One region of the Stenotrophomonas sp. YJH_SMC_79 genome, then DNA from elsewhere that is predicted to be linked to it. Evidence: predicted binding sites of a transcription regulator. Region 1 holds the regulator's gene; the other holds the start of a gene.
The links. The regulator FliA, encoded in region 1, starts transcription of late flagellar genes. The targets are predictions, from matches to a motif close to TAAAGTTTNNCNNNCNNNGGCCGATAA.
Positions count from the first base shown of each region.

Region 2: AC5P57_RS02245 (methyl-accepting chemotaxis protein) is a predicted target of FliA. The motif match lies at 2,041-2,067, and genes of this name have one in related genera.

Region 1 is NZ_JCAFRK010000001.1:1,378,628-1,383,551, reverse strand. It holds gene flhA (flagellar biosynthesis protein FlhA) at 1-270, shown strand, start outside; gene flhF (flagellar biosynthesis GTPase FlhF) at 416-2,038, shown strand; gene AC5P57_RS06755 (MinD/ParA family ATP-binding protein) at 2,025-2,912, shown strand; gene AC5P57_RS06750 (RNA polymerase sigma factor FliA) at 2,909-3,652, shown strand; gene cheY (chemotaxis response regulator CheY) at 3,710-4,102, shown strand; gene AC5P57_RS06740 (protein phosphatase CheZ) at 4,102-4,707, shown strand; gene AC5P57_RS06735 (chemotaxis protein CheA) at 4,710-4,924, shown strand, end outside.
Region 2 is NZ_JCAFRK010000001.1:450,441-455,364, reverse strand. It holds gene AC5P57_RS02245 (methyl-accepting chemotaxis protein) at 1-2,009, opposite strand, end outside; gene AC5P57_RS02240 (DUF596 domain-containing protein) at 2,396-2,743, opposite strand; gene AC5P57_RS02235 (Cdi1I family immunity protein) at 2,927-3,388, opposite strand; gene AC5P57_RS02230 (barstar family protein) at 4,126-4,518, shown strand; gene mutS (DNA mismatch repair protein MutS) at 4,654-4,924, shown strand, end outside.

The sequences.
Region 1 (4,924 bases):
AACCCGCAATTGGAACGTGTCTTGCAGGAGTCCACGCAGGGCAACGGCGCCGCGCTGGAACCCGGACTCGCGGAGCGACTGCACCAGAGCCTGGCCGAATGTGTCAGCAAGCAGGAAGCGCGAAACGAGCCGGCGGTCGTGCTGGTACCGGGCCCGGTGCGCGCCGCGCTGGCGCGCCTGGTCCGCCACAGCGTTCCGTCGCTGTCGGTCCTGGCCTACAGCGAGGTGCCGGAGGACAAGCGCCTGAAGCTGGTCGGAACGATCAGCTGACGCCGCCCGCCGATGCGCCAGAAAACAGACACCACTTTCGAACCAACGCAACAGACAGATACCAAGGGGAACCCGCACCGTGCAGACCACCGACCACCCGAGTTCTCCGACCGCCACCCCGCCGTCTTCGTCCCGTGACCACAGCATGAAAATCAAACGATTCGTCGCCGCCGACATGCGCTCGGCCATGAACCTGGTGCGCAAGGAACATGGTCCTGACGCCGTGATCCTGTCCAACCGCCGGATCGAGGAAGGCATCGAGATCGTCGCCGCCGCCAACTACGACGAGAGCGCCGTGCAGCGCGCACTGGAAGCCTCGCGTCGTGACGTCGCTCCTCCGCCGGCACCCAAGCCGCGTACCGCCGCCGATGCTGTGATCGCTGCGGTGACCCGCCGCCGCAGCGCTGCCCCGGCGCCGGAGCCGGTGGCCGCCACCACCTCGGCCGTGGCCGCCCTCGCCCGTGCGGCCGTGGGTGCCACCGGCCGCACCCTGGACAGCGCCGACGAGATCGTGCCGACCCGCGGCAGCACCGGCTTCGCAGCCACCCTGGCGCGCGCCGCCGTCAACGAACCGGCGCTGCCCGAACAGATCTTCGCCCCGTTCGCCGAGGCCATCGTCGCACCGGGCCCGGCCGTCACCGCGCCGGCCAACCGCGCCCACTTCCAGATCGACCCGCCGCACGACACGCATCACGAAAGCGTGCCCCCCGCCGTGCAGCCGCCGCCGCTGCCGGGCGCTGCCATGGCCGATGTCCAGCCTGACATCGCCGCCAGCGAACCGGCAGCGCTCGAAGCCGTCGCCGAAGCCAGTCCGGCCCCCGTGCTGGCCCCGGCACCGACGCTGACCGTCGTCGCCCAGGACGACGCCGAGATCCGCCAGCTGCGCCAGGAAGTGGCCGGCATGCGCCAGGTGATCGAGCGCGAGATGAACCGCTTCACCGACGAGCGCCTGCGCGGCTGCCCGGTACGCGCCACCGCGCTGGACCTGATGGACGAGTACGGCTTTGATGCCGGCCTGGCCCGCGACGTGGCCATGCAGATTCCGCTGGAGACCGAAGCCCACCGTGGTCGCGGCCTGATGCTGGGGCTGATCTCGCGCAAGCTGCCGATCGCCCCGGTCGACCCGCTGGAAGAAGGCGGCGTGATCGCCCTGGTCGGCCCGACTGGCGCCGGCAAGACCACCACCATCGCCAAGCTGGCCTCGCGCTTCGCCGAGAAACACGCGCCGCGTGACGTCGCCCTGGTGACCACCGACACCACCCGCATCGGTGCCCGCGAACAGCTGTACGGCTACGGCCGCCAGCTCGGCATCGCGGTGCACGAGGCCAACAGCGGCACCGACCTGGACCAGCTGCTGGAACGCCTGAAGGACTACAAGCTGGTACTGATCGACACCGCCGGCCTGGGCCCGCGCGACCGCGCACTGGCCGCCCAGCTGCAGTGGCTGCGTGCCGCCCGCCAGGTGCGCACCCTGCTGGTGCTGCCGGCCAACACCAGCTTCGGCGACATGGACGAGGTGGTCCGCCGCTTCGGCGCCGCCAACCTGCAGGGCCTGGTGCTGAGCAAGCTGGACGAGACCGGCCGCTTCGGCAACGCCCTGTCGGTGGCCGTGGACCACGCCCTGCCGATCACCTGGGTGACCGATGGCCAGGACGTTCCGGACGACCTGCATCGGGCCAGTGCAGCCAATCTTGTACTTCGCCTTGAAGATTTGCGCCGAGCGGCCGATATGCCCTGCAACCCGGAGTTGAACCATGCCGTCGCGTGAGTACGCCAAGCTGACCAAGACCTTCCCGCTGTCGGCGACCCGCAGCGAGCCGCTCGGCCCTGTGCGCACCATTGCCGTGACCGGCGGCAAGGGCGGCGTGGGCAAGACGAATGTGTCCGCGAACCTGGCCGTGGCACTGGCCGGCATGGGCAAGCGCACGCTGCTGCTGGACGCCGACCTTGGCCTGGCCAACATCGACGTGATCCTGGGGCTGAACCCCACCTTTACGCTGGCCGACCTGGTCGCCGGTCGCTGCTCGCTGGACGACGTCATCGTCGAAGGCCCGAACGGCGTGCTGGTGGTGCCGGCCGCATCCGGCCGCCGGCACATGGCCGAGCTGGCCCCGGCCGAGCACGTCGGCCTGGTCAACGTGTTCTCCGAGCTGGAACGTGAACTGGACATCATGGTGGTCGACACCGCCGCGGGCATCACCGACGGCGTACTGACCTTCTGCCAGGCCGCGCAGGACACCGTGGTGGTGGTCTGTGACGAACCGGCTTCGATCACCGACGCCTATGCGCTGATCAAGGTGCTCTCGCGCGAGCGCGGCGTGGACCGCATCCAGGTGGTGGCCAACATGGTGCGCGACCCGAACGAGGGCCGCGTGCTGTACGAAAAGCTGACCCGCGTCTGCGAGAAGTTCCTCGCCGATGTCTCGCTGAACTACCTGGGCTGCGTGCCGCAGGATGACTGGCTGCGCCTGTCGGTGCAGCGCCAGCAGCCGGTGGTGAAGGCCTATCCGTCCAGCCCGGCCGCGCTGGCGATCACCGAGATCGCGCGCCGCACCGCACGCTGGCAGGCGCCGACCGAACCGCGTGGCGGCGTCGAGTTCTTCCTCGAGCGCATCCTCAAGCAGCGCGGGGTGGCCGCATGAAAGGCGCAGCCCAGTACCGGGAGGTCCAGCGCTCGGCGGCCAACGAGGTCATCGCCCAGCACTCGGACCTGGTGCGGCGCATCGCCCACCACCTGGCTGCGCGGTTGCCGGCCAGCGTTGAAGTGGACGACCTGATCCAGGCCGGCATGATGGGCCTGATCGAAGCCTCGCGCAGCTACGACGCCGACCAGGGCGCCTCGTTCGAAACCTATGCCTCGATCCGCATCCGCGGTTCGATGATCGACGAGATCCGCCGTGGCGACTGGGTGCCGCGCTCGGTGCACCGGCGTGCCCGCGATGCCGCCGCCACCATCCGTCGCCTGGAACAGAGCAGTGGCCGCGCCGCCAGCGCCACCGAAGTGGCCGCCGCGATGGAGATGCCGCTGCCCGAATACCTGCGGTTGATGGAAGACGCCGCACGCGGCCAGGTGCTGAGCCTGGAGTCGCGCATCGAGGACCAGGGCGAGCTGGACACCGTCGCCCAGGGCGGCCCGACCCCGCAGCAGGTGCTGGAGCGCGGCGAGTTCGGCCGCGAGCTGGGCAAGGCCATCGGCCACCTGCCCGAGCGCGAACAGCTGGTGCTCTCGCTCTATTACGAGCAGGAACTGAACCTGAAGGAGATCGGCGCGGTGCTCGGCGTGAGCGAGTCGCGGGTCTGCCAGATCCACGGCCAGGCGGTACTGCGCCTGCGGGGCCGATTGAAAATCTTCGAGGCCGCCGACGCCGGCCTGGAAGAATGAACATGCCCGAGGCGGCTGCCCCCGGCCGCCCGGAATGAACAACAAAGGAACTCTGCTTTGAACAAGAACATGCGCATCCTGATCGTCGACGACTTCTCGACCATGCGTCGAATCGTCAAGAACCTGCTGGGCGATCTGGGCTTCACCAACACCGCCGAAGCCGAGGACGGGCATGCCGCGCTGTCGCTGCTGCAGAGCCAGCCGTTCGATTTCGTGGTCACCGACTGGAACATGCCGGTGATGACCGGCATCGAACTGCTGAAGGCGATCCGCGCCGATGCCAAGCTGAAGACCCTCCCGGTGCTGATGGTCACCGCCGAAGCCAAGCGCGAGCAGATCATCGAAGCCGCCCAGAACGGCGTGAACGGCTACATCATCAAGCCGTTCACCGCGCAGACGCTGGAAGAGAAGCTCGGCAAGATCTTCGAACGCCTGGCGGCCAGCGCCTGATGGATACCACGGTCGACAAGAACGCCCTCGCCCTGCGCCTGCAGGAAGCCCTGGACGCCCTGGAGTCCGGTGACGAAGCCGCCTGGCGGCAACGCATCGACGGACTGGTCGCGCTGCGTACGCAGCCGATGATGAGCGGCCTCTCGCGGCTGGCCCGCGAGCTGGGACAGGCACTGGGTGAACTGCCGACCGTACCCAGCGAGGCCGGTGAGCTGGACGACGCCTGCGCACGCCTTGACCACGTGGTGGCGATGACCGAACAGGCCACGCACCGCACCCTGGACCTGGCCGAGGAATGCCGCAGCCTGACCGAACAACTGCGCGCCGAAGGCCTGCAGCCGGGCCAGGACACGCAGCTCGAGCGCATCCGCCACAACCTGACCGAGATCGCCCTGACCCAGAGCTACCAGGACCTGACCGGGCAGATCATCCGTCGCGTGGTCGGCATCGTCCGCCGCGTGCACGAGGGCTTTGGCGCACTCGGCCTGCCGCCGGAACAGCATCGCACCGATCCGGAACTGGCCGGGCCGGCACTGAAGGGACTGGACCGCCACGCGGTCTCGCAGAACGACGCCGACGACCTGTTGTCGGATCTGGGGCTGTAAGCATGAGCGCGGTATCCGACGACATCACTGCCGATTTCATCATCGAGGCCCAGGAAATCCTGGATCGCCTGGGCGAACAGCTGGTGTCGCTGGAGCAGGCACCGCAGGACACCGAGCAACTCAACGCGGTGTTCCGCGGCTACCACACGCTCAAGGGCGGCGCCGGCTTCCTTGGCGTCACCGCCATGGTCGAGCTGTGCCACGCCGCTGAAGAAGC
Region 2 (4,924 bases), 930 kb from region 1:
GCTTCTTCCACCAGCGCCGCATTCTGCTGCGTGGTCTCGTCCATCTGCACCACCGCCTGGTTCACCTGTTCGATACCCGAGCTCTGCTCCTGCGATGCGGCGGAGATATCAGCCATGATGTCGGTGACGCGCTGCACCGACGCCACGATCTCGCCCATCGTGGTGCCTGCCTGGCGGACCAGCGCCGAGCCGTCAGCGACCTTGCCGACCGAATCCTCGATCAGGCCCTTGATCTCCTTGGCCGCACCGGCCGAGCGCTGTGCCAGCGTACGCACCTCACTGGCCACCACCGCAAAGCCCCTGCCCTGCTCGCCGGCACGCGCGGCTTCCACCGCCGCGTTCAACGCCAGGATGTTGGTCTGGAAGGCGATGCCGTCGATGACGCTGATGATCTCGGCGATCTTCTTCGACGAGGCTTCGATGGCCGACATCGTGGTGACCACCTGGCCCACCACCTCGCCGCCCTGCGAGGCGACGCCATGCGCGCCGATGGCAAGCTGGTTGGCCTGGCGTGCGTGCTCGGCGTTCTGCTTCACAGTGGAGGTCAGTTCCTCCATCGACGCAGCCGTCTCTTCCAGGTTCGCCGCCTGCTGCTCGGTGCGCCGCGACAGATCGGTGTTGCCCGAGGCGATCTCGCCTGCCGCCAGGTTGATGCTGGACGCGCTGGACTGGATGCGGCCGACAATCTGCTTGAGCTGATCGACGGTGGCATTGCAGTCATCGCGCATGCGGGCGAACACGCCGTGGAAGTCACCCTGCATGCGTACGGTGAGGTCACCGCGCGAGATCGCCTGCAGCAGGGTCGACACCTGCACCAGGTTCTCGTCGGTGGTCTGCATCAGGCGATTGAGCCCGGCCACCATGTCGCGGAAATCATAGGCGAAGCGATCTTCATCGCCGCGCAGGCTGAAGTCGCCTGCCGCCGCGGCCGTCGCCAGCCGGCGGATCTCGCTGTTGATCGCCGACAGGCTGGTCTTGGTCTCGTCCATTGCCTGGGTGATCGCCGCCTTCTCGCCCGGCAACGGATCCATGTCCACCGACAGGTCGCCACGGGCATAGTGCTTCATCACCTCGATCAGCCGGTTCTGCACCTGCACGTGCGAACCGACCAGCGCATTGGTCTCATGTACCATGCGCCCGTAGTCGCCGGGGAAGGCACTCTCGTCCATGCGATAGCTGAGGCTGCCCGCATCGTGCTGGCGGGCCAGCTCGCCCTGCGCCGCCATCACCGACTGCAACTGCGCCTGCATGCGCTGCATCGACCTGAGCAGCTGCGTCACCTCATCGTTGCCGGACGCGTCGATGCTGTTGTCCAGCCGCCCGTTGGCGATGCCGTCGGCCAGCTTCACCGCACCCTCCAGCGGGCGGGTCAGGCTGCGGGTGATGGCCCACGCGGCCAGCGAGCCCAGTACCAGGCTCAACGCACCGAACACGATCGACAACGTGCCGGTCCAGGATTCGGTTGAACGGTATTCCTCGCGGCTGCGCTCGGTCAGCGCTTCCTGATGCCGCAGCAATGTCGAGATGGCCTCGTTCCAAGCGGTTGCCAGCCCATGCTCGGCGAGCAGTTCCTTGGCCGCGCCGTCGAAATCACCGGCCTTCATGCGCTCGTGCAGATGCTGGGTGGAGGCATCGGTGGCCTTGCGTGCCGCGTCGATCTTCGCAACCAGGGTATCGCCGGTGGCATCACGCGGAATCTTGATGTATTTGGCCCAGATGCCGTCGTAGGTCCGCGACAGCTCCTGCGCCTTCTGATAATCCTTGTCGAAATCCTCGCCACGCTTGATCACCATCAGCCGGCGGTGCATCAACACTGCGTTGTTGGTATCCAGCATGTCGTTCAACAGCCGCATCTTCACCATGTTGACGTCCACCACTTTCTCGAACTGGGCAGACTTCAGGTGATTTCCGTACAGCGCCAGGCCGACGATGGCCACGATGAACAGCAGCAGCAGACCAAACCCGGCACCCAGCCGGGATCCCACTCGGAGGTTGCGTAAGGCGAGCATCTCAATTCCCTTGATCATGGCCGTACGATCGATGGCGGCGCAGGCAGGGGAAACTTTATGGGTCGATATTATTATATCGATCCAAAACTCTGGAACTGTGCAGACAGGTGTGAAACGCACCCGGAACGGCAAGCGCTATATCTTTCAGGAATATCGGAATGACGAGGGACTGGTGATTATCGTCACGCGCAGCTCACGAAACCGGCTGTGGGAACCGCATTTCGATGAATCAATGCAACAGAATGCATGTACCGTCCGAACATCGCACACATACCCGCATGAGACCCGCCTCTGCAGTGGCCGGGTGAGCAACGTGCCCCCCTGAAGTTTCCATTGGATGCCACAGACATCCTCAGGAGCACACTGCCGCAGCGGCATCAGGCATTTCAGCTCCAGACGTCGCCTTCAGGTGACATCCAGACCAATCCAAACGGCGCATCCGAAAGGAACCAGAACCCGTGCTCATCGAGATCCGCCTGATCTCTGGCGGCCGGCCATGCGCGGCGAAGCGCACCCAACTGCCCATCAACATCCCCATCGGCGAAGACGCCTTGCGAAGCCAGCTTCAGCTTACCTTCCATCATCAGCAACTTCAGCATCGAAAAGAACGCTTCCGTCTGCTGCTCGAAGGTGACGTCACGCCCCTCCAACTCAACGTTCATGTTGATCCACAGTGACCCCATGGAATAGCCATAGGAGTAATGAAGAACATTCCTGACAACCTCAGGCATCATTGCAGCGCGCTCCTCCGCAACGCCATCTCCATCAACAATGGAACGCCAGGAACAGCTCTCCCATGCGGAGGACGACATGTTCGCCCGCGAACTGGGCGAATCTCCCTCTGCTCATCGTGAATGGTCGCAAGCCTTTCAGAGAGCCAAGCCACTCCCTCGCAGGACAGCGATCCCCGGCCTGAATCAGGCACCGGTGCCCCCCAAGGGACCGCACTCATCGTCAGTGAAGAATCTGGTCTCCAGATCCTGAGCGGGCTCCATGCCACCGTATACGGTTCGCGATCCACTCAGCGTCTTCAATTCCAGAAAATGCCGTTGGAGTTCCGACATCGCGACACCGATATCCGCCCACTCCATATCGAATGACAGTTCGATGCTCACCATTCCTTCAAACCTGATGACACGAATCAACAGCATGGGAATATGAACAGCCGAGCCCAATCGGAAGCCCTTTACTTGTTGGGCCATGCATGAGCCATACGGAAACTCATGGAAACGTCCTGCAGAGTGCTCGCCAGCCGCGATGGGTTCACCTTCCCACCCGGTCGACGAAACGGACTCAGCCATGCGGGCCATCTCCTCCAGCAGCGTGGACACATGAACCGATGGGACCGCCTCCATGACAATCTCAAACGCGTCACTCATCAATAGGCTCCTTGGGATGCCGCTTGCGGCCGATCGGGCGCAACCGCCCTGCGCTGGATAGCGAAGACATCCACCTTCAGACGGATAGTTCCTTCGCCAGCACTTCGCGGCTGGCGGCCATCTTCGCCCACTCACTCACGTGCATCAAAGCATCACCGGCGCTCATCCACGGAAATTGACTCCCAAAATGGAGCAATCGAATTCTCCTCAAGATACGTCTCAAGATCCCTGAACGGAGAAACGCCGATATCCATCAAAGAAAACCAGAAGGCATCACATTCGTCGCAGACAAATATCTGAACACCACTCTCCTTGACGTGAGCCTCAAGCATCTCACCTTGCTCACAACGTGGACAGATCACCAACACCTCACCGTACAGTGACACCCGAATTTTATTTTGCTGGCACCAGGTTCAACAATAGTTCTCGCGTTGTTCCCGCCAGCAAGGCTGATCACTCGCCCCGTTGGGCCGATGTGTGCTCCCGAATCTCCAGGCATCGCCGTTCCCTTCATTCTCCCGGTCTCGGCAACGAGAGAAATCAACCAGGCTCCATCCGCAACGAAAAAAACGGCATGCGTCGACGTTGCGGGGTTTGGAAGCGCATGTGTCATTGCATGCTTGACACGCTTTCCAGTCGTAGAACCGATTCCATGATCAAGGCCGCCCGGACTATTCCGGGTCCTGGTTCCTGTGTTGAAGGCCAGCGGAGGGCCGCAGGCAACGCTACAGTGGCGCATGAAACTCGTCCTGCAGATCGAAGGCAGCGCCATCAATGACATCGCCAGCCTGTACGCGGAGATCAACCGCGTGTTCATGGCCGGCGAGGACTGGCAGCTCGGACCGAGCCTGGATGCTCTGGACGATCTGTTGCATGGCGGCTATGGCGCGTTGGCCGGCCAGGCGCAGGCCACGCTGATCTGGCGCGATATCGCCCACAGCCGCACGGCCCTGGGCGTGGAGACCACCCGCCAATGGCTGCAGGCCAAGCTCGACACACCGGGCAGCTTCAATACGCAGGCCATTGCCCGCCAGCTGGACACGCTGCAACGGGGCGAAGGCCCGACCTACTTCGAGATCGTGATGGAGATCTTCGCCAGCCACCGGCAGATCACCCTGGTTCCGGCCTGACTGCGTGCCCTGCACGGGGAGTGCCCGCCAACCGCAGCGGCGTCCACCGGCCCCAGCAGTTACCATGGACGGCCCTGTACCTGCTCCGCTGCCGCCGCCCTCCGGCGCGGCCGGACGCCCAGATCCACGAGTCCCATGTCCAAAGACAAGTCCGCCGAACACACCCCGCTGATGAAGCAGTTCTTCGCAGCCAAGTCCGACTACCCGGACCTGCTGCTGTTCTTCCGCATGGGCGACTTCTACGAGCTGTTCTACGACGACGCGCGCAAGGCCGCGCGCCTGCTCGACATCACCCTGACCCAGCGTGGCAGCTCCGGCGGCGCGCCGATTCCGATGGCCGGCGTGCCGGTACATGCCTATGAAGGCTACCTGGCCCGGCTGGTGGCGCTGGGCGAGTCGGTGGCGA